2 regions of the Bacillus sp. NEB1478 genome follow, and region 2 is predicted to be linked to the other one. Evidence: a T-box and tRNA genes for the amino acid it is inferred to sense, from the RefSeq annotation. Region 2 holds a T-box; the other holds one or more tRNA genes.

Region 1 (11,855 bases), 1.2 Mb from region 2:
TTCCTCCACATCTCTACGCATTTCACCGCTACACGTGGAATTCCACTTTTCTCTCCTGCACTCAAGTCTCCCAGTTTCCAATGACCCTCCACGGTTGAGCCGTGGGCTTTCACATCAGACTTAAGAGACCGCCTGCGCGCGCTTTACGCCCAATAATTCCGGATAACGCTTGCCACCTACGTATTACCGCGGCTGCTGGCACGTAGTTAGCCGTGGCTTTCTGGTTAGGTACCGTCAAGGTACGAGCAGTTACTCTCGTACTTGTTCTTCTCTAACAACAGAGCTTTACGACCCGAAGGCCTTCATCGCTCACGCGGCGTTGCTCGGTCAGGCTTTCGCCCATTGCCGAAGATTCCCTACTGCTGCCTCCCGTAGGAGTCTGGGCCGTGTCTCAGTCCCAGTGTGGCCGATCACCCTCTCAGGTCGGCTACGCATCGTCGCCTTGGTGAGCCGTTACCTCACCAACTAGCTAATGCGCCGCGGGCTCATCTGTAAGTGTCAGCCGAAACCGACTTTCAAAAAGAAGAAATGCTTCTTCTCTTGTTATCCGGTATTAGCCCCGGTTTCCCGGAGTTATCCCCGTCTTACAGGCAGATTACCCACGTGTTACTCACCCGTCCGCCGCTAAATCAGAGGAGCAAGCTCCTCTTCATTCGCTCGACTTGCATGTATTAGGCACGCCGCCAGCGTTCATCCTGAGCCAGGATCAAACTCTCCATAAAAGTGTTTGTCTTGCTCGTTTTTAAAACTGACGGAATTAATTCTTAATTCCTTACCTATTTCTTTTGTTCAGTTTTCAAAGAACTTTTAAGCATTAAAAAAGAAAATGTCAGAAACATTTTCTGAAAATGGTGGAGCTTAGCGGGATCGAACCGCTGACCTCCTGCGTGCAAGGCAGGCGCTCTCCCAGCTGAGCTAAAGCCCCAAATAACTTATACAGTTATAATGGTCGGGAAGACAGGATTTGAACCTGCGACCCCCTGGTCCCAAACCAGGTGCTCTACCAAGCTGAGCCACTTCCCGTAAAACATGGCGCGCCCTGAGAGATTCGAACTCCCGACCTTTTGATTCGTAGTCAAACACTCTATCCAGCTGAGCTAAGGGCGCATGTATGTGGTGCCGAGGACCGGAATCGAACCGGTACGGTAGTCACCTACCGCAGGATTTTAAGTCCTGTGCGTCTGCCAGTTCCGCCACCCCGGCACATACATAAATAAATCTGGAGCGGAAGACGGGATTCGAACCCGCGACCCCAACCTTGGCAAGGTTGTATTCTACCACTGAACTACTTCCGCGTATATTTAATTTTAAAAAGGAAATTGGTGCGGGTGAAGGGACTCGAACCCCCACGTCAAAGACACTAGATCCTAAGTCTAGCGCGTCTGCCAATTCCGCCACACCCGCGTTAAAAATGGTGAGCCATGAAGGATTCGAACCTTCGACCCTCTGATTAAAAGTCAGATGCTCTACCAACTGAGCTAATGGCTCTTGCAAAATGGTGCCGGCTAGAGGACTTGAACCCCCAACCTACTGATTACAAGTCAGTTGCTCTACCAATTGAGCTAAACCGGCAAGTAAGTAAATGGTGGAGGATGACGGGTTCGAACCGCCGACCCCCTGCTTGTAAGGCAGGTGCTCTCCCAGCTGAGCTAATCCTCCATATAAAATTATCTAGCCTAGCGATGTCCTACTCTAACAGGGGGAGACCCCCAACTACCATCGGCGCTGAAGAGCTTAACTTCCGTGTTCGGTATGGGAACGGGTGTGACCTCTTCGCCATCATCACTAGACCAGAAAGCGAGTTTTTTATCTCGACAAGATAAAATTATACTCTATAAATTTGATTAATGCAAGAGATTTTTTATTGATTTTTGATCAATATGTATGTTCTCTCAAAACTAGATACGACGTTTCCAAACGTTATGCTTTTTTTAAGGATAAGCCCTCGACCGATTAGTATCTGTCAGCTCCACGTGTCGCCACGCTTCCACACCAGACCTATCAACCTCATCATCTCTAAGGGGTCTTACTCACTTGACGTGATGGGAAATCTCATCTTGAGGGGGGCTTCATGCTTAGATGCTTTCAGCACTTATCCCGTCCACACGTAGCTACCCAGCTATGCCCCTGGCGGAACAACTGGTACACCAGCGGTGTGTCCATCCCGGTCCTCTCGTACTAAGGACAGCTCCTCTCAAATTTCCTGCGCCCGCGACGGATAGGGACCGAACTGTCTCACGACGTTCTGAACCCAGCTCGCGTACCGCTTTAATGGGCGAACAGCCCAACCCTTGGGACCTACTTCAGCCCCAGGATGCGATGAGCCGACATCGAGGTGCCAAACCTCCCCGTCGATGTGGACTCTTGGGGGAGATAAGCCTGTTATCCCCAGGGTAGCTTTTATCCGTTGAGCGATGGCCCTTCCATGCGGAACCACCGGATCACTAAGCCCGACTTTCGTCCCTGCTCGACTTGTAGGTCTCGCAGTCAAGCTCCCTTGTGCCTTTACACTCTGCGAATGATTTCCAACCATTCTGAGGGAACCTTTGGGCGCCTCCGTTACTGTTTAGGAGGCGACCGCCCCAGTCAAACTGCCCACCTGACACTGTCTCTGAACCGGATCACGGTTCTAGGTTAGAATTTCAATACAGCCAGGGTAGTATCCCACCGACGCCTCCACCGAAGCTGGCGCTCCGGCTTCTCAGGCTCCTACCTATCCTGTACAAGCTGTACCAAAATCCAATATCAAGTTGCAGTAAAGCTCCATGGGGTCTTTCCGTCCTGTCGCGGGTAACCTGCATCTTCACAGGTACTATAATTTCACCGGGTCTCTCGTTGAGACAGTATCCAAGTCGTTACACCTTTCGTGCGGGTCGGAACTTACCCGACAAGGAATTTCGCTACCTTAGGACCGTTATAGTTACGGCCGCCGTTTACTGGGGCTTCAATTCAGAGCTTCTCCTAAAAGGATAACCCCTCCTCTTAACCTTCCAGCACCGGGCAGGTGTCAGCCCCTATACTTCACCTTGCGGTTTCGCAGAGACCTGTGTTTTTGCTAAACAGTCGCTTGGATCTATTCACTGCGGCTCTCTCGGGCGATAAACCCTATCAGAGCACCCCTTCTCCCGAAGTTACGGGGTCATTTTGCCGAGTTCCTTAACGAGAGTTCTCCCGATCATCTTAGGATTCTCTCCTCGCCTACCTGTGTCGGTTTGCGGTACGGGCACATCTTTCCTCACTAGAGGCTTTTCTTGGCAGTGTAGGATCAGGGACTTCGGTACTAAATTTCCCTCGCCATCACAGCTCAGCCTTCACGTTGGACGGATTTGCCTATCCAACAGCCTAACTGCTTAGACGCACTATTCCATCAGTGCGCTCACCCTACCTTACTGCGTCCCCCCATCGTTCAAACGGAAAGGAAGTGGTACAGGAATATCAACCTGTTATCCATCGCCTACGCTTTTCAGCCTCGGCTTAGGCCCCGACTAACCCTGAGCGGACGAGCCTTCCTCAGGAAACCTTAGGCTTTCGATGGACAAGATTCTCACTTGTCTTTCGCTACTCATACCGGCATTCTCACTTCAAAGCGCTCCACCAGTCCTTCCGGTCTGACTTCGCTGCACTTCGAACGCTCCCCTACCCCTGTACCATACGGTACAAGCCATAGCTTCGGTGATACGTTTAGCCCCGTTACATTTTCGGCGCAGAGTCACTCGACCAGTGAGCTATTACGCACTCTTTAAATGGTGGCTGCTTCTAAGCCAACATCCTGGTTGTCTGGGCAACTCCACATCCTTTGCCACTTAACGTATACTTTGGGACCTTAGCTGATGGTCTGGGCTGTTTCCCTTTTGACTACGGATCTTATCACTCGCAGTCTGACTCCCGCGGATAATTCTCTGGCATTCGGAGTTTGACTGAATTCGGTAACCCTGTGGGGGCCCCTAGTCCAATCAGTGCTCTACCTCCAGGAATCTTGCCGCGAGGCTAGCCCTAAAGCTATTTCGGGGAGAACCAGCTATCTCCGTGTTCGATTGGCATTTCACCCCTACCCACACCTCATCCCCGCACTTTTCAACGTGCGTGGGTTCGGGCCTCCATTCAGTGTTACCTGAACTTCACCCTGGACATGGGTAGATCACACGGTTTCGGGTCTACGACCACGTACTATGTCGCCCTATTCAGACTCGCTTTCGCTGCGGCTCCGTCTATTCAACTTAACCTTGCACGGGATCGTAACTCGCCGGTTCATTCTACAAAAGGCACGCCGTCACCCGTTAATGGGCTCCGACTACTTGTAGGCACACGGTTTCAGGATCTATTTCACTCCCCTTCCGGGGTGCTTTTCACCTTTCCCTCACGGTACTGGTTCACTATCGGTCACTAGGGAGTATTTAGCCTTGGGAGATGGTCCTCCCGGATTCCGACGGGGTTTCACGTGTCCCGCCGTACTCAGGATCCACTCTGGAGGGAACGAAGTTTCAGCTACAGGGCTGTTACCTTCTTCGGCTGGCCTTTCCAGACCACTTCACCTACCTCGTTCCTTTGTAACTCCGTATAGAGTGTCCTACAACCCCAGAGGGCAAGCCCTCTGGTTTGGGCTGATTCCGTTTCGCTCGCCGCTACTCAGGAAATCGCATTTGCTTTCTCTTCCTCCGGGTACTTAGATGTTTCAGTTCCCCGGGTCTGCCTTCTCATACCCTATGTATTCAGATATGGATACCATCCCATTACGGATGGTGGGTTCCCCCATTCGGAAATCCCCGGATCAATGCTTACTTACAGCTCCCCGAGGCATATCGGTGTTCGTCCCGTCCTTCTTCGGCTCCTAGTGCCAAGGCATCCACCGTGCGCCCTTTCTAGCTTAACCTTATATTGATGTTTGATAAGCATCGAATCTCTTCGTTGACTTCGTCTTTCCGGTGCTCATGTATCGAAACACACTCCGCTCCTTCAAGACTTTGTCGCCTCGATCTTCTCGCTTCTGAAACATCAAACAGTTCTTGCTTGGCGCAGATAAATAATATATATCTGCCTTGCATATTGTTTGGATGTCGATATCTAGTTTTCAAAGAACATAGTTAAAATAACCTTTCCGATCTTGTAAGAACGAAAAAATGTTATTTAGTTGAGAGTTTTGAGTTCTCTCAAAACTGAACAAAAGAAGAATAGGCGTACTTACGAAACAGACTAGCTGTCTCATAATCTCCATAGAAAGGAGGTGATCCAGCCGCACCTTCCGATACGGCTACCTTGTTACGACTTCACCCCAATCATCTGTCCCACCTTCGGCGGCTGGCTCCCAAGAGGGTTACCCCACCGACTTCGGGTGTTACAAACTCTCGTGGTGTGACGGGCGGTGTGTACAAGGCCCGGGAACGTATTCACCGCGGCATGCTGATCCGCGATTACTAGCAATTCCGGCTTCATGTAGGCGAGTTGCAGCCTACAATCCGAACTGAGAGTGGCTTTTTGGGATTGGCTTGGCCTCGCGGCTTCGCAACCCTTTGTACCACCCATTGTAGCACGTGTGTAGCCCAGGTCATAAGGGGCATGATGATTTGACGTCATCCCCACCTTCCTCCGGTTTGTCACCGGCAGTCACCTTAGAGTGCCCAACTGAATGCTGGCAACTAAGGTCAAGGGTTGCGCTCGTTGCGGGACTTAACCCAACATCTCACGACACGAGCTGACGACAACCATGCACCACCTGTCACTCTGTCCCCCGAAGGGGAAAGCTCTATCTCTAGAGTGGTCAGAGGATGTCAAGACCTGGTAAGGTTCTTCGCGTTGCTTCGAATTAAACCACATGCTCCACTGCTTGTGCGGGCCCCCGTCAATTCCTTTGAGTTTCAACCTTGCGGTCGTACTCCCCAGGCGGAGTGCTTAATGTGTTAACTTCAGCACTGAGGGTGGAACCCCCCAACACCTAGCACTCATCGTTTACGGCGTGGACTACCAGGGTATCTAATCCTGTTTGCTCCCCACGCTTTCGCGCCTCAGCGTCAGTTACAGGCCAAAAAGCCGCCTTCGCCACTGGTGTTCCTCCACATCTCTACGCATTTCACCGCTACACGTGGAATTCCACTTTTCTCTCCTGCACTCAAGTCTCCCAGTTTCCAATGACCCTCCACGGTTGAGCCGTGGGCTTTCACATCAGACTTAAGAGACCGCCTGCGCGCGCTTTACGCCCAATAATTCCGGATAACGCTTGCCACCTACGTATTACCGCGGCTGCTGGCACGTAGTTAGCCGTGGCTTTCTGGTTAGGTACCGTCAAGGTACGAGCAGTTACTCTCGTACTTGTTCTTCTCTAACAACAGAGCTTTACGACCCGAAGGCCTTCATCGCTCACGCGGCGTTGCTCGGTCAGGCTTTCGCCCATTGCCGAAGATTCCCTACTGCTGCCTCCCGTAGGAGTCTGGGCCGTGTCTCAGTCCCAGTGTGGCCGATCACCCTCTCAGGTCGGCTACGCATCGTCGCCTTGGTGAGCCGTTACCTCACCAACTAGCTAATGCGCCGCGGGCTCATCTGTAAGTGTCAGCCGAAACCGACTTTCAAAAAGAAGAAATGCTTCCTCTCTTGTTATCCGGTATTAGCCCCGGTTTCCCGGAGTTATCCCCGTCTTACAGGCAGATTACCCACGTGTTACTCACCCGTCCGCCGCTAAATCAGAGGAGCAAGCTCCTCTTCATTCGCTCGACTTGCATGTATTAGGCACGCCGCCAGCGTTCATCCTGAGCCAGGATCAAACTCTCCATAAAAGTGTTTGTCTTGCTCGATTTTAAAACTGACGGAATTAATTTAATTCCTTACCTATTTCTTTTGTTCAGTTTTCAAAGAACTTGTTTTTCAATGCCGCTCGTTTTGGCGACTTTATTAGGTTACCATGCCTAAACCCTTGTTGTCAACAGCTTTTTTTAAAACTTTTATTTGTTTTGTTTAGCCATTTTCACAATCAAGTATTTCTTGCGACGAAGAATAATATACCACCATTTTCGTTCTTGTACAATAGTTTTTACTAAAAAACATTTACTTTTATTTACCCCGTTATAACCTCTTTCAACCTTCCACAAGATAAGGTGAAAATAATAGTTCTATAATACAAGATATAGGTGAAAGGGTTGTTTGTTTATCCACACCTTAATTATCATGCTCCGATCCCAGATTTATCATTCTTCATTAAAAAACAAAAACCAGCACGAAGGCTGGTTTTTAAAATCATCTTATTTATCAGAATGACGCATTTGCGGGAACAATAATACATCACGGATAGACGGTGAATTCGTCAATAACATAACAAGTCGGTCAATACCGATTCCAAGACCGCCCGTTGGAGGCATTCCATATTCTAGTGCTTCCACGAAATCTTCATCCATCATATGTGCTTCATCATTACCTTCAGCACGCTCTTTAAGTTGTTCTTCAAAACGCTCACGCTGATCTATAGGATCATTAAGTTCAGAGAAAGCATTCGCGTGTTCACGGCCAACAATGAAAAGTTCAAAACGATCTGTAAAACGCGGATCTTCTGGATTCTTTTTAGCCAATGGAGAAATCGCCACTGGATGACCATATACGAATGTAGGCTGTATTAGTTTTTCTTCAACAAAATGTTCAAAGAATTCATTTACTACATGTCCATAAGACATTGTATTTTTTACAGGTACATTATACTTTTTAGCAAGTTCGCGAGCTTCTTCATCTGACATTTTCGGCCAGAAGTCTACTCCCGCTGCCTCTTTAATCGCATCTACCATGTGAACTCTTTTCCATCTAGGATTAAGATCCACTTCATAATCACCATATTTTACTGTAGTTGAACCAAGTACATCTTGTGCGATATGTGCGATCAGATTTTCAGTCAGTTCCATAATATCAAGATAATCAGCATACGCTTCATACAATTCAATCATGGTAAATTCCGGATTATGACGAGTAGATACTCCCTCATTACGGAATACGCGTCCGATTTCATATACTTTTTCAAGTCCGCCTACGATTAGACGCTTTAAGTGAAGCTCGATAGCGATACGCATATAAAGCTCCATGTCTAATGTATTATGATGAGTGATGAAAGGTCGGGCAGAAGCTCCACCTGGAATTGAATGCATTGTTGGCGTTTCAACTTCCAAGTAACCATGGTCATCTAGGTAGCGACGCATTGAACGGATAATTTTAGAACGTGAAATAAACGTATCTCTTACTTCCGGGTTCATGATTAAATCAACATAACGCTGTCTGTAACGTTGTTCAACGTCTTTTAAACCATGAAACTTATCAGGGAGCGGACGTAAAGATTTTGTAAGCAACTGAAAATCTTTAGCTTTAATAGAAAGTTCTCCTACTTTTGTCTTAAATACAGTTCCTGTTACTCCAACCCAGTCTCCGATATCAATAGAATCAAACAATTCGTATTGTTCTTCCCCTACTGCATCTGTTCTTACGTAAATTTGGATTTTGCCAGTAAGATCTTGAATGTGAGCAAATCCCGCTTTACCTTTACCGCGCTTTGTCATGATACGGCCGGCAATTGTTACTTCAAGCTCAAGGCTGTCTACTTCTTCTTTTTCTTTTTCTCCGTATTCGGAAATAAGTTCTGAAGCTGTGTGGGTACGGTTAAACTTTGTCCCAAACGGATCCATCCCTTTTTCTGTTAGAGCAGTTAACTTTTCGCGCCGCACCCGCAGCAAATCATTTAATTCTACTTCTTGACTCATGGGAACACTCCTAGCTTTAGCAGTTTTGAATATCTATAATGGTATAAATTAATTCGCTGCCCATAGGCACCTGAATACTGAAAGATGTATTTATGGTTTTTCCAATGGCAGCTTTGGCAATCGGGGAATGTACCGATATTTTATTTTCACGCGGATCCGCTTCAAATGGATGTACAATCATATATGTATATCGCTCATGAAAAACGGTTTCCTCTATTGTAATTGTTGAACCGGGTTGTACAAAGTACCCGGATTCTTTTACAACAGGCCAAGTTAAGGATCGTGATAACAGACTATCAATTTCGTTCATTCTGCTGGTAATGAAATCTTTATCTGGCGAATTCCGAAATTCTCTCTTGCGCTTAGACAATTCTTTCAGTTCATTTTCTAGCTTCCTGATGCCTTCTTGTGTGAGTTTTAGCATATGCATATGCTATTCCCCCTGTAATTTTAATAAAAGAAAACATAGGCTGCTGCTGCTATCTCATATTTTAAGCAAACAACAGCCAGTCATCTGATGATCTGGCTGTATGTCACTATTGTCAGCTAACTATCTTTTGCTGGTTTTCTTCCAATTGATCCACGTAACCGAACAATAGCTTGCTCATATCGTCACGTGTCGTCATTAAGTTGATCTCGTTACGGACAGAACCTGTTTTCGGCAGGCCTTTTAAATACCAAGCTGCATGTTTTCTCATTTCTCTAACCGCTACATCTTCACCTTTAAGTTCGATCAAGCGATCCATGTGCAGTATGCAGATATTCATTTTTTCACGAGCATTTGGTTCTGGTACAATTTCACCGTTTTGAAGGTATTGAACAGTTCGGTAAAGCATCCATGGATTACCTAGAGCAGCTCTTCCGATCATTACACCATCGACTCCATATTTCTCAAGACGTTCTTTAGCTTCTTGAGGCGTTGAAATGTCACCATTACCGATTACAGGAATGGAAACATTCTTCTTTACTTCACCAATGATGTCCCAGTCAGCTGTACCTTCATACATTTGAACACGAGTACGTCCATGAACCGCTACTGCAGCTCCGCCGGCACGTTCAACGGCTTGTGCATTTTTCACCGCATAGATGTGATCTTCGTCCCATCCTACTCGCATTTTTACCGTTACTGGCTTTTGAACTGCATCAACCGTTGCAGCCACCATTTCATATATCTTATCAGGATCTAAAAGCCATTTAGCTCCAGCATCACACTTCGTGATTTTCGGAACCGGACATCCCATATTAATATCTATAATATCTGCGTTTGTATGATTATCAACGTATTTGGCTGCAGCAACTAGAGATTCGCGCTCTCCGCCAAATATCTGCAGACTTAATGGTTTCTCTCGTTCGTCAACATAAAGCATTTTTAGAGATTTTTCATTTTCATACAGGATACCTTTATCACTAACCATCTCTGCACAAACAAGACCTGCTCCAAATTCTTTAGCGATCAAACGGAAAGCTGGATTACAAACACCCGCCATTGGTGCAAGCACAACAGGATTTTTCAACGTAATATCGCCAATTTTCAACGTACATATCACCTCGTTTCCATTCATGTTTTTATCTATACTTCTTACTGTAGCTCTTCAACTTTAATACTGAACTGATCCGCTATTTTATGAAGCAGATCTACCTTAGGCTTTCGGCTGCCTCTTTCCACCTCGCCAAGCACGGATACTGATATCCCAATATCTTTAGCAAGCTGTTCTTGTGTATAGCCTTTTAACTTTCGGAACGCGCGTATGCGTCTTCCCAGTCGATCTTCTTCCATATGCGTACACCTTCTTTATCTCTTTGTTCGCAAAGGACTTGATGCAAAGAAATTGATTCCCCGGGATAAATATCATCTGGAGCAATTTCACTTAGAGGTATGAGAACAAATGCCCTTTCCAGCATACGTGGATGTGGAATTTCTAACACTTCCGTTTGTATACTTACACCATTATACAATAAAATGTCAAGGTCTATTGTTCGAGGACCCCATTTCCGGATCCTTTTTCTTTCCAAATTCTCTTCCACCTCATGCAGTTTACTCAAAAGGGCCCGTGGAGAAAGATTGGTTTTCAGTTTTATAGCTAAATTTAAAAACAAAGGCTGATCTGTAACACCTACTGGATCGGTTTCATAAATAGATGAGATTTTCTCTATCGCAATATCAGGACAATCTGCCAATGATCGAATGGCTTTTTTGAGTAAGTCCTCTCTCTCACCCATATTTGAACCAACTGATAAATAAGCTGTTTCCATTTCTGTTATCAACCTCTGCCTCTTGTAATTTCAACCGCAACCGAATCATAATGACCTGGGATTGGAGGATCAGGCTTGATTACTTTAACTGTTGTTTTGTCTATGGAAGTGAATTTACCGAGCAATGAAGCTGCAATCGATTCGGCTAAAGACTCAAGGAGCTTTACTGAACTGCCTTCGATGATTTCTTTTACAGCGTCATAAACCTCTTTGTAGTTTACGGTAGCATCCAAATCATCCGACAGCCCTGCTTTTGAAAGATCGAGAAGCAGCGTCACATCGACATTAAACCGCTGACCTAGTTTTTGTTCTTCCGGAAAAACACCATGGTACCCATAAAACTTCATACCGTTCACATAAATTTTATCCATGGATTTCAGCACCTTTCCCGAGCATAATATCCATCATCTTAGCCATCCGGCTCATTTCTTTAACATCATGGACACGAACAATCGAACATCCTCTTTCTATTCCGAGACAAACGGTAGCACCTGTTCCTTCCACACGTTCTTCAACCGGCAGATCCAGAGCTTTTCCGATCATTGATTTACGTGAGGTTCCTAGTAAAACAGGATAGCCCATATTTGCAACTTCATTCAGTTTTCTCATCGTTTCAAGATTTTGATCAAACGTTTTTACAAATCCGATACCGGGATCTAATATGATGTTCTCAGGTTTAACCCCAGCTTTTACTGTCATTGCGATGCTAAGCTCCAAGTCAGCGATTAAATCAGACATGAATTCTTGGTAGTTCGTATCAAAGCGGTTATGCATCAAAATAACAGGCACTTCTGATTCAGCCATAACTTTCGGCATATCGGGATCTTTTTTCGCGCCCCATACGTCATTGATGATGTGAGCACCCGCTTTAACAGCTTCTAA
Region 2 (11,855 bases):
CATAAGTCCATTATTTATTAAATCGGTTCAATATGCACAAAGCCATTATGATGACTTTTACTTTTATAGTGCTAAAGAAGGTCTTCTTAAAAAAGATCAGCATATCGAACCGTACAATGTTTCCATTAAAAATTTTTCCCCTTCTGAAAAAAGAGAATGGGCAGAGAAAGTAATCCTTGAATTACTAGAGCATGTAAAACCAGAACAATCAATCATATACTTGCATGGCGGCTGGGTTTACCGCGAACATCTTCAACCAAGTTTAGAAAAAGCAGGTTTTCAATATGAAGTGCCTTTAGAAGGCTATAGTATTGGAAATCAGCTGAAGTGGTATGACGAACAAAATAAGTAATTTTTTCAATGGGAAAAGAAGGCTTTTTGAAGGCCTTCTTTTTGTATGAATTATTTTTTTCTCCGTAGAAACGGTATCCGATCTCCCAATATGATGTTTAGTAATCCAGATTGGTAACTCAAAAAGCCATAAACAGCTCCACCCATTACAATACCGGCCGATAATTTGATAATTGCTTGCAGCCTTGTTTCTGAATCACCAAGCAACACCATAATACCTATAACTGCTAAGGCCATGATTGTACAAAATACAGTGATGAGGACGCTTCTTCTATATACCCATTTAAATGAAAATCCACTGTACTTTTTAATAATGTAAAGATTAAACAAAATTGAAATTGTATAACCGATATCAGTTGCTATAACAGAGCCAGTTCCTCCAAATAAGAAAAGCAGCGGTTTATTAAGAAGCAGCTTGGCCAGAAAACCTGCGCTTAAACTAATAAAAGCAAACCTTTGCTGATTCAATCCTTGAAGAATTGCAGCTGTTACAGTAAACATCGCAAACCAAAGTGCAGTTGGCGCATACCATTGAAGGTAAAAACCGCCAGTATCCATAGATGGCATCCCGAAAAGAGCACCATATGCCGGGTAAGCAAGAACGGTAAGTCCAACCGCAGCTGGAGCTGTTAAGAACAGCACCATTTGGAAGGTTTGCGTGATCTGTTTATGCAAGACATCTTTATTGCTTTGGGTAAATGATTTTGTAATAACAGGGATTAACGTTAATGCTAACGCTGTTGCTAGAGAAACTGGAATCATTACGAGCTTATGAGCGATCTGCGTAATGATTGCATAAATAGATTCTGCTTCTGTTTGTGAATAAGAGACCGTTTTAAGCGTATTAACAATGGTAAATTGGTCAACCATTTGATAAAGAGGTATCGCTAGACCTACTGCGACAAACGGAATCGCATATTTGATCGTCTCTTTGTAAATATCGCTTAATGAGATTTCATCGGCTTTCTTGCTTTGGTCGTACATTTTCTGCAAATGAGGCTTCCTCTTCGCCCAGTACCATAATAAAACAATAAAGCCTGCAATGGCTCCTAGTGTTGCAGCAAAGGTAGCGATCGCTACGGCAGTCGTTGTTTTTCCATGCATAATATTCATAATAATGTAACTGCCTACTAGAATAAACACAATACGGACTATCTGCTCTACAACTTGTGAAACAGCAGTAGGTCCCATCGATTGAAAACCTTGGAAATAACCGCGAATAAGACTCATGGACGGTACTATAATTAATGCGGTACTTACCATTCTGATTACTAATGTAATGTCAGTGACAGTGTTCCCTTGCTCGCCATATTTACCGATAATATTATGTGCGAGAACTGGCGCAAGCATATATAAGAGAACGAAGGCAAGGAATCCAGTCAGTGTCATGATCAAAAGACCTGATTTTAATAGCCTTCTCCCTGTTGCATAATCTCCAAGTGCATTATATTTTGAAACAAATTTTGAAACTGCTAGCGGTACCCCCATTGTGGAAATACTAAGTAATATCGTATATGGAATGTAGGCATAACCGTATAATGCCATGCCTTGTTCTCCTACTAGATTGGTAAACGGAATAACAAAGATCAGACCGATAAATTTCGAAAAAAATGTTGCGGCCGATAAGATCAATGTTCCACGAAGTAATCGGGACAAACTGTTCATCTCCTACTTATAATCCTAAAGAAAATACTGTGTAAAACCTTTTAAAAAATTCGTCTGCCGGCAAGCATTTCCGTCAGTCTAGCTGCATCCTGGCAAACGGGTATCTTCTATTAAAGCGTAAAAACATTATTTGTATTGTATCACATTAAAAGCTCTTGTAACGTATTTTACCTGCTTACAAACGAAACGAAAAAGAATTGTAACAAGCTTAGAAATTAATAGCCTTTTTTGGAAACCTATGCTATTGTATGGAAAGATTTTTAAGCGAATGGATAAGAAAGTTGGGATCTGTATGATTTATGATTGCGTTGTCATTGGAGGAGGTCCTTCAGGTTTAATGGCCAGTGTGGGTGCCGCACAAAATAAGGCACGCGTCCTATTAATCGATAAAGGCGATAAGTTGGGCCGCAAACTGGCTATCTCTGGCGGCGGCCGCTGCAATGTGACAAACCGTTTGCCAGTAGAAGAAATCATTAAACACATTCCTGGCAATGGACGATTTTTATACAGTGCTTTTTCTGTATTTAATAATGAAGATATTATCTCATTTTTCGAGAATTTAGGAATCGAGTTAAAAGAAGAAGATCATGGTCGCATGTTTCCTGTATCGAATAAAGCAACAGACGTTGTTGCAGTCCTTTTACAGAAAATTAGACAGCTTGGGGTACAGATTAGAACAAATACCCCTGTTAAAACGATTCATTTTAATGATGAACTTCATGAAATTGTTCTAGAGTCCGGCGAAACAATTCAAACAAAATCAGTTGTAATTGCTGTAGGAGGAAAATCGGTTCCTCACACTGGATCTACAGGCGATGGATATGCTTGGGCGAAAAAAGCCGGCCACACGATAACTGACCTATATCCTACAGAGGTACCTATTACATCAAACGAAACTTTTATAAAACAAAAAACGCTGCAAGGCATCTCATTGCGCAACATTTCTCTTTCTGTTTGGAATCCAAAAGGCAAATTAATAAAAGCACATCAAATGGATATGATTTTTACGCATTTCGGTGTATCCGGACCAGCTGCACTTCGCTGCAGTCAGTACGTTGTTAAAGCATTAAAAAAGTTTAATGTTCCTTCCATTGAAATGCGTATAGATTCTTTCCCAGATGAGCATGAAGAGATATTACTCGCAGCTATACAAAAAAGAATTACAGAAGAACCTAAAAAAGCGATAAAGAACGTTTTAAAAGGTATGCTCCCTGAGAAATATCTGCTGTTCTTAATTGAACAAGCAAATATCGATGGGGATGTGACGGCAGACCAAGTTCCTAAGCAAGCGCTGCGTCTGCTCACTCAGCACATGAAGGGGTTTTCTTTTCAAGTAAGCGGGACTTTATCGATCGAGAAAGCCTTTGTAACAGGTGGCGGCGTATCTGTTAAAGAAATCGCACCTCAAACGATGGCATCCAAGAAACAAGAAGGTTTATTCTTCTGCGGAGAGATACTTGATCTTCATGGCTATACGGGTGGATACAATATTACAGTTGCATTTGTTACCGGGAATATTGCAGGTACAAACGCCGCCTATCATGCACTGCAGTAGTCTATTTTTTATAAACAATCATGGCTGAGAAAGAAAACATCGTTTCATTTTCTTCATGGACACTATCACATACTGCTATTTGGTATTTAATATCTATAAAATTTTCGTTTGGTATTTCATTCAAAAACTCATTGATTGATTCTTCAAGGTCTTCTTCATGATCTTCATCAAATAATTTAACTTGAATCATAAAAGCATCCCCTTTTTACATGGAGTAATGTCCAGCCTTAATGCCCAGACACTCGAGGTCACATTCTCTCCTTCCCTAGACACAAAGAGCGTGTCTTTGGTCAGGAGTTTATGTGCTTGTCGTGTCAAACCGGTCATTAAAGCATTTCACCATAAGAGGATGCTTTTCCTTTGTTTAACTTTGACTAGTTTTGTCTTATACCTTATGCAGACTCAATTGCAGTTTGAATCGGCACTTCACCTTCTATCATTTCAAATACTTTTTTATATACTCTTTCATTTCCGAGGCTCGCTAAAATAGTTCTTGCCACGTCCACTCGAGGGATAGATCCTCTTTCATTTAACTTTTTCTTAGCTTCAATTAATCCCATTCCGTCTTCATCCGTTAAAGCACCTGGGCGAAGAATTGTGTAATTCAATGAACTGTCCATTAAGATTTGATCGGCTTTGCCTTTAGCTTCTAAATAATGACGCAGTCCTTCTGGTCCTTTTTCAGGTGTATCTGCTGCTATAGCACTCACCATAATAAATTGTTTTACATTATGCGCTTCCGCCAGTTTTATTGATTTAACAGCACCTTCATAATCCACTGCATCTGTCTTCTCAGATGGTGTATGACCACCAGACCCAGCTGTAAAAACAACCACATCAATACCACTAAATACATGTTCAAAGTCTTTTTCTAAATCACCTAATACAGCTTCCATATTCGGATGCTGAAAATCCTTTTTCTGCTCTTCTTTTCTAATCATTGCTTTAACAGAATGACCTTGTTCAGCCAGCATGGCACAAGTTATTTTTCCTATATTTCCATTTGCTCCGATTACAAGTACGTTCATTTCTCATTCACTCCTTAAACTGATCTACCTATGTAGTGTTACACGAAAAAGCATTTGTGAAACATAGGGAATGATAGGTTAAGATCCCGTGGGTTACCTTCATTAAGCGTACATATTTTCCGTATGACGCGTCCAGCGAGTATAAATCTCGCTGAACACGCAGAAATAAAAAAAAAAAAACGACCCGGAAAAATCGTTTTCCAAACGATTTCCGTGTCATTTTTAACTGATCACCATATTCTTTTCAAGATGCTTCTCTATTTCATCTGCTTTATGCGGTTTATACAAGTAATAGCCTTGTCCGCATATACATCCATTCTCCAATAAGCTATCTACTTGTTCGACACTTTCAATACCTTCTGCAATAACATGAAAACCTAGGTTTTGTCCCATATCAATTATGGTTTTTACGATGGCACTGCTTTTTGAGTCAGTTAAAATATCATCAATAAACATCTTATCGATTTTCAGCGTATCGACTGGCAGCTTTCTTAAATAAGTTAAGGATGAATAGCCAGTACCAAAATCATCGATGGAGATTTTTATTCCTTTTAATCTTAATCGATGAAGGACTGGCAGTGTTTCTTCCATGCTTTCCATCGTCGTACTTTCTGTAATTTCAAGCTCTAATAAGGCAGCAGGGAAATCAACTTCTTCTAATATCGCTTCGACTCTTTCAATAAATGACTCTTCCAAAAGCTGACGAACTGAGATATTAACTGAAATCACGAGTTCGCTAAACCCTAGTTTGTGCCATTTGATACCTTGAAGACAGGCGTTTTTAAGGACCCATTCTCCGATCGGTAAAATCAAACCGGTTTCTTCGGCAATCGGGATGAATTCAGCTGGAGAAACCATTCCCTCATCTTCCTTATTCCATCTCAGCAGCGTTTCAACACCTATAATTTTCCGACTACAAAGATCAACTTGCGGTTGATATACAAGAAATAATTCATTATTGTTCAAGGCTTTTCTTAATCCATGTTCCAAGTTTAATCTTCTTTCCATCTTTCCATCACGCTGCTCAGTGAAAAATTGATACGTGTTCCGCCCTCGTTCTTTTGCTTGGTAAAGCGCCGAATCCGCTCTTTTTAATAGAGTTTCACTATCAGAGCCGTTAACCGGATAAAGACTTATTCCTATACTAGGTGTAATAAACACTTCTTGTCCGCTTAATAGAAAAGACTTTGTAAAGGATGCAATCAGCTCTTCTGCGATTTTTATCACTTCATTTTTAGATTTGAAATCCATCAGCAGAAGGAACTCATCACCACTTCTTCTAAAGACCTCACCTTTTTCGCCGATAGTGTTTTTAAGCAAACCAGCAACCTGCTGCAGCAGCAAATCACCGAAACTATGTCCAAGTGTGTCATTTAGGACATTAAAACGATCCAAATCTAAATAAAATAAAGCTAGATCATTTTGTATGAGACTCGCATCTTTTATCTTCTCATCAATTCTCTTTTTAAAACCGTTACGATTAGGCAATCCCGTTAATTCATCAAAATAAGCCATATGTTCGATCGTCATTTCAGCACGTTTTCGTTCGGTAATGTCAATTAAAATCGAGTTAAAATCAATCAGTTCCTTTTGTTCATTTAAAAAAGGAATTCCTCGATCATGAATCCATCTGATTTCCCCATCAGGTCTGATGATTCTGTACTCGCTTGTTGCGACGATTCCGTTTTCAATTTCATGTGCCCTTTTAATAACTACCTCAATGTCTTCAGGATGTATGACCTTTTTCCATAAATCAGCGTCATCATAAAAAGCCTTTAATGGATAGCCATACAGTTTTTCAATGCCCGGAGTTATTAGCAGTTTGTTAGTCTGCAAGTTATGAGACCAGATGGCAACATCGATACTGTCAAAAATGTTTTGTAATTTCATGTTACTCGTTTCTAGCAGACTGAATGTTTTTTTATGTTTTTGAATTTCATCTTCCAGATTTACTGAATACACATCTTTACGGTTTAGTATTTTATAAACAAATATTGCTCCTGCAATAGATATGACAATATTGAGCATATAAAACATATAGAATTGGCTGTAGATTAACCCTATTGTACCCGCAATCTGAACGCTGAATAACATTGCAGAGATGCTTATCCATTTCTTCGTATTAGAGTGTCTTACTTCCATGTTGGCCTCCAGGGTTATAAAGGTATATCCTTTTTATCGGTTAACCACTCACATACTTTACTTTTCGTAACAAAAAAATCCCTTCTGCTCATTTAATGAACAGAAGGGATTTTCTTAATCCTGGTTATACTCCAGCATTCCGCCGGACATATTTATCACTTTATACCCTTTATCTTGCAGAAAAAGTGCTACATTCTCACTTCTTCTGCCTGATCGGCAAATGATAATATGTTCTTCATTTTTATCAATCTCATTCAATCGATCTGGAATTTCTCCCATTTTTATATGAGCTGCTTCTGGAATCTTTCCTTCTGCTATTTCCTCATCCTCACGCACATCAATCAATGAAATCTTTTTCCCATCTTTTAAAAGGCTTTTAACTTCAGATGGAGATATTTCTTTTAGTTCATAATCCATGAAATGTACCTCCTTTAGTTGGCTACAATATTTACAAGTTTGCCTGGAACAGTAATTACTTTTCGAATCGTTTTTCCTTCAATGCTTTGTCGAACAATCTCTTCTTTAAGTGCAGCTTGTTCCATTTCCTGACCGCTGATGTTTGCAGGAATTGTCATTTTTGATTTTAATTTACCATTCACTTGAACAACAATTTCAACTTCATTTTCAACTAACTGTGCCTCATCCCAAACTGGCCAAGATTCATAAGCGATACTCGACACTCCGCCTAGTTTCTCCCAAAGTTCTTCACAAATATGCGGAGCAATCGGAGAAAGCATTTTTACAAATCCTTGAATTAGAGTCTTAGGAAGTACTTCTTGTTTATTCGCATCGTTAATAAATACCATAAGCTGCGAGATTGCAGTATTAAATCGCAATGCCTCAAAGTCTTCCGTTACTTTTTTAACCGTAATATGGTATAGACGAGTAAATGCATCTGTGCCCTTTGCATCTTGAATAGCCGGATTCAAGCCATCACCGTTTTCAGCTGCTAACAATCTCCAAACACGGTCAAGAAATCTTCTAGCACCGTCAAGACCAGTTGTACTCCATGCAATAGAAGCATCCAGCGGTCCCATGAACATTTCATATAATCTTAATGTATCCGCACCATGGCTAGCTACAATTTCATCTGGATTAACAACGTTGCCTTTTGATTTACTCATCTTTTCATTGCCTTCACCAAGAATCATCCCTTGGTTGAACAAACGCTGAAACGGTTCTTTTGTCGGAACGACACCTAGATCGTAAAGTACTTTATGCCAGAAACGAGCATAAAGAAGGTGTAGTACTGCATGTTCAGCTCCGCCAATATAGATATCAACAGGAAGCCAGTGATTCAATTTCTCTTTTGAAGCCAGCTCTTCGTTGTTTTTTGGATCAATATATCTTAAGTAGTACCAACAGCTGCCTGCCCATTGAGGCATCGTATTCGTTTCACGGCGGCCCTTTTTACCTGTAATTGGATCAACGACATTTACCCAATCTTCTACATTCGCCAGTGGTGACTCACCTGTCCCTGATGGTTTAATTTCTTTAACAATCGGAAGAACAAGTGGAAGCTCATTTTCTGCAACTGCTGTCATTGTGCCATCTTCCCAATGAATGATCGGAATAGGTTCTCCCCAATAGCGCTGACGGGAGAACAGCCAGTCGCGAAGACGATAAGTGATCTTCTTCTCGCCTTTATTATTCTCAACAAGCCATGCATTCATTTTTTCAATTGCATCTATTTTTGACATTCCATTCAAGAAGTCAGAATTTACATGATCGCCGTCTCCCGTATAAGCCTCCTCAGCAACGTTACCGCCTGAAACAACTTCCACAATCGGAAGTTCGAATTTCACTGCAAACTCGTGATCTCTCTCATCATGTCCAGGAACAGCCATAATGGCTCCTGTTCCATAGCTTGCTAGTACATAATCTGCAATCCAGATCGGCAGTTTAGCACCTGTTACAGGGTGAATCGCATATGCACCTGTAAAGACGCCTGATTTTTCTTTATTCAATTCCGTTCTTTCTAGATCAGACTTTGTTTCGATTTGTTTTTTATAACTTGTTACTGCTTCATTCTGCTCATCAGAAACGATGGCTTCAACAAGCTTATTTTCAGGAGCAAGTACAAGGTACGTCGCTCCAAAAAGTGTATCAGGTCTTGTTGTAAAAACCGTGATTTTATCAGAGTGTCCATCAATATCAAAATGAACTTCTGCACCTTCAGAACGCCCGATCCAATTGCGCTGCATGTCTTTCAGGCTTTCCGGCCAATCCAGTTCATTTAGATCCTCAAGCAAACGATCAGCATAGGCAGTTATTTTAAGCATCCATTGTCTCATAGGCTTACGGACAACAGGATGACCTCCGCGTTCGCTTTTCCCGTCGATTACTTCTTCATTCGCAAGAACTGTACCTAATGCTTCACACCAGTTAACAGGTACTTCATCAACGTAAGCAAGTCCTTTTTTGTACAACTGAATAAAAATCCATTGGGTCCATTTGTAATAATCCGGATCTGTTGTATTCACTTCTCGGTCCCAGTCGTAAGAGAATCCAAGTTCTTTAATCTGTCTCTTAAACGTACTGATATTTTGTTTTGTAAACTCTGCAGGATCATTGCCTGTATCTAATGCGTATTGTTCAGCAGGAAGACCGAATGCGTCCCACCCCATCGGATGAAGGACATTGTAGCCTTGCATCCGTTTCATTCGTGATAGAATATCCGTTGCAGTGTATCCTTCTGGATGGCCGACATGAAGTCCAGCTCCTGATGGGTATGGAAACATATCTAGCGCATAAAATTTTTGTTTGTCGTATTCTTCTTTCGTTTGGAAAGTTTTATTTTCTTCCCAAAAATGCTGCCATTTTTTCTCGATCGTTTTGTGGTTATAATACATAACCGATCCTCCTTCATAGACCTTTAATCAATAAAAAATAAAAAAACCTTTCACCCCTAATAAAAATTAGGGACGAAAGGTTAGATCACAAAATTATGAACCTGCCGCGGTACCACCCTGATTAACGCAAGAAATCACGTTCTCTCAAAACAAACCTTAACGCGGCGGGACGGCAAGAATTACTTTATTCATACTTGCAACTAAAGGGTGAGTTCAAAAAAGTCCGGGTTGACTCGCAGCATCCGCCAACTCTCTAGTGCTCCATTCTTTTTCTACTAATCCCTATCATCGTTATTAACGAATAATAGATGTTAATTTGTATTTTATGAATTCTTTTTGAAAATGTCAAGGCTGTTCCAATAATTATATCCTATTTTTTCCTTTTTTTTAAACTTTTAAATCGATAATGGCTGGGCAGACTCTTTTTGAGCTTTGATTGTTTGACGGTTCTTGCTGTAGACTGTTGTCAATGCAAAGGCGATAACTAGTAATCCAATAGACGTCTTAAACAGGATATCCATGTTAAACAAATCAGTTATCATTCCACCAAACAATGGTCCTATCATTCTGCCTCCTGTTGCTGTACTGTTCACGACCCCTTGATAAAACCCTGCTCTTCCTGCAGGAGCCAGCTCCGATGCAATCGTAGGAACCCCTGGCCAGACAAGCATTTCTCCAATTGTCAATATAATCATTGAAACTAAGAAACCATTGAAGTTATGTGCATTCCCAACAATAACAAATGACACTACAAAAATAACATATCCAACGAGGATTTGAGAGGTTGTCGTTTTCAGCCACTTTTTCAATAACACGTGGATGACCGGCTGCCCAAGTACGATTAACAGTCCGTTTACGGTCCATAACAGACTATACATTTTCAAACTGACTCCTATATTTTGTGTGTACGTTGCGATTGTGGATTGCCACTGAACATAACTGATCCAGGCTAATAAGTAACCTCCGCATAAGATCAGTAATGCAATAAATGCCGGTTTGTTATGAATTCGTCGTTTTTGCGTAAATACAGTTTCAACACCCATTTCTTCATTTGTCCCAAGGTCTTTAAAACCAAAATAAACGATGATTAGAAAAGCAAATGACAAAACAGAACTGCTAATAAATGAGATTGTAAAAGAATAAGACGCAGCAAATCCACCAAGTGCTGCACCTAATGCAACTCCTGCATTTTGTGCAATATAAATACGGTTAAATGCTTTCCTGCCGCCTTCTTTCCACATCGTACCTGCAAGGGCATACATAGATGGAAAAACTATACCCATACCAAGTCCCATAAACACGAGCAAGATGCTGTAAGACCAAAAATCATGAAACCAAATAAGCAGTAAGGATGTGCTGAAAGAAAGGGTGACCCCAAGGAGAATCGTACGGTATCCCCCATATCGGTCAAACAATAAACCGCCTGCAAGATTTCCTATTACCCCAGCTCCAGAATTTAATAAAAGGACGATCCCCGCTATCGTTAAAGACTTACCTAGATGCTCGTGCATAAAAATTGTATTGATCGGCCAAAGAAAGCTTGAACCTGTTACATTAAGTGCCATTCCGATAATAAGCAGCCACACTTTCGCCGGCATATTAACTCCCCCGCTTACGATGATATCTATAATTCCTTCTGTATTTTAGTCCTTTTCCCTTAACTTTACAATCATAATAAACTTTAGTGCTCGATAGCGCGCCAGACTTGAAAATGCTACAATGCTATATGGTGCTCATCGCCGAAAAAAGGAGTGAAACTGATGGCACATTTAACTGATATCCCACCTTACTTCGGGGATAAACGATATTACACATGGAATCAGCATTTAAAAATGCACTTTAGCGAAAAGATTATAAAAGTACCACTAGATGGCGGATTCGATTGCCCGAACCGGGATGGAAAAGCAGCACACGGAGGCTGCACATTTTGCTCCCAAAGCGGATCAGGTGATTTTGCTGGTGATCGTCGCGACGACATCATCACACAGTTTAATACCGTAAAAGAGCGTATGCATTCAAAATGGAAAAAAGGAAAATATCTCGGTTATTTCCAAGCCTTTACGAATACTTATGCACCAGTCGAAAAGTTAAAAGAACTATATGAAACAGTACTTGAACAAGACGGAGTGGTTGGTCTTTCAATCGCAACACGTCCAGACTGCCTGCCTGATGATGTTGTGGAATATTTAGCCGATTTAAATAAACGGACCTATTTATGGGTTGAACTCGGTCTGCAAACTGTACATGAACGGACAGCCTTAC

What was found. The T-box of region 2 lies ahead of leuS (leucine--tRNA ligase). A T-box ahead of a tRNA ligase gene usually reads a tRNA of that ligase, here a tRNA-Leu.
Region 1: it has a tRNA-Leu gene. The T-box ahead of leuS (leucine--tRNA ligase) is inferred to sense a tRNA for this amino acid. The anticodon was not compared.

Annotation. Positions count from the first base shown of each region.
Region 1 is NZ_CP134049.1:3,826,903-3,838,757, forward strand. Features, by position in the region: rRNA gene RGB74_RS19535 (16S ribosomal RNA) at 1-722, opposite strand, end outside; tRNA gene RGB74_RS19540 (tRNA-Ala) at 850-925, opposite strand; tRNA gene RGB74_RS19545 (tRNA-Pro) at 947-1,023, opposite strand; tRNA gene RGB74_RS19550 (tRNA-Arg) at 1,031-1,107, opposite strand; tRNA gene RGB74_RS19555 (tRNA-Leu) at 1,115-1,203, opposite strand; tRNA gene RGB74_RS19560 (tRNA-Gly) at 1,221-1,295, opposite strand; tRNA gene RGB74_RS19565 (tRNA-Leu) at 1,321-1,404, opposite strand; tRNA gene RGB74_RS19570 (tRNA-Lys) at 1,413-1,488, opposite strand; tRNA gene RGB74_RS19575 (tRNA-Thr) at 1,497-1,572, opposite strand; tRNA gene RGB74_RS19580 (tRNA-Val) at 1,584-1,659, opposite strand; rRNA gene rrf (5S ribosomal RNA) at 1,675-1,790, opposite strand; rRNA gene RGB74_RS19590 (23S ribosomal RNA) at 1,934-4,870, opposite strand; rRNA gene RGB74_RS19595 (16S ribosomal RNA) at 5,215-6,764, opposite strand; gene lysS (lysine--tRNA ligase) at 7,227-8,720, opposite strand; gene RGB74_RS19605 (GreA/GreB family elongation factor) at 8,737-9,150, opposite strand; gene dusB (tRNA dihydrouridine synthase DusB) at 9,263-10,255, opposite strand; gene RGB74_RS19615 (helix-turn-helix domain-containing protein) at 10,300-10,497, opposite strand; gene folK (2-amino-4-hydroxy-6-hydroxymethyldihydropteridine diphosphokinase) at 10,449-10,973, opposite strand; gene folB (dihydroneopterin aldolase) at 10,982-11,344, opposite strand; gene folP (dihydropteroate synthase) at 11,337-11,855, opposite strand, start outside.
Region 2 is NZ_CP134049.1:1,089,963-1,101,817, reverse strand. Features, by position in the region: gene RGB74_RS05275 (DUF6884 domain-containing protein) at 1-352, shown strand, start outside; gene RGB74_RS05270 (putative polysaccharide biosynthesis protein) at 403-2,007, opposite strand; gene RGB74_RS05265 (BaiN/RdsA family NAD(P)/FAD-dependent oxidoreductase) at 2,309-3,571, shown strand; gene RGB74_RS05260 (sporulation protein Cse60) at 3,573-3,761, opposite strand; gene RGB74_RS05255 (SDR family oxidoreductase) at 3,964-4,599, opposite strand; gene RGB74_RS05250 (putative bifunctional diguanylate cyclase/phosphodiesterase) at 4,822-6,741, opposite strand; gene RGB74_RS05245 (rhodanese-like domain-containing protein) at 6,856-7,158, opposite strand; gene leuS (leucine--tRNA ligase) at 7,173-9,593, opposite strand; T-box leader at 9,659-9,891, opposite strand; gene RGB74_RS05235 (MDR family MFS transporter) at 9,989-11,191, opposite strand; gene RGB74_RS05230 (tRNA modification radical SAM protein MnmL/YtqA) at 11,354-11,855, shown strand, end outside.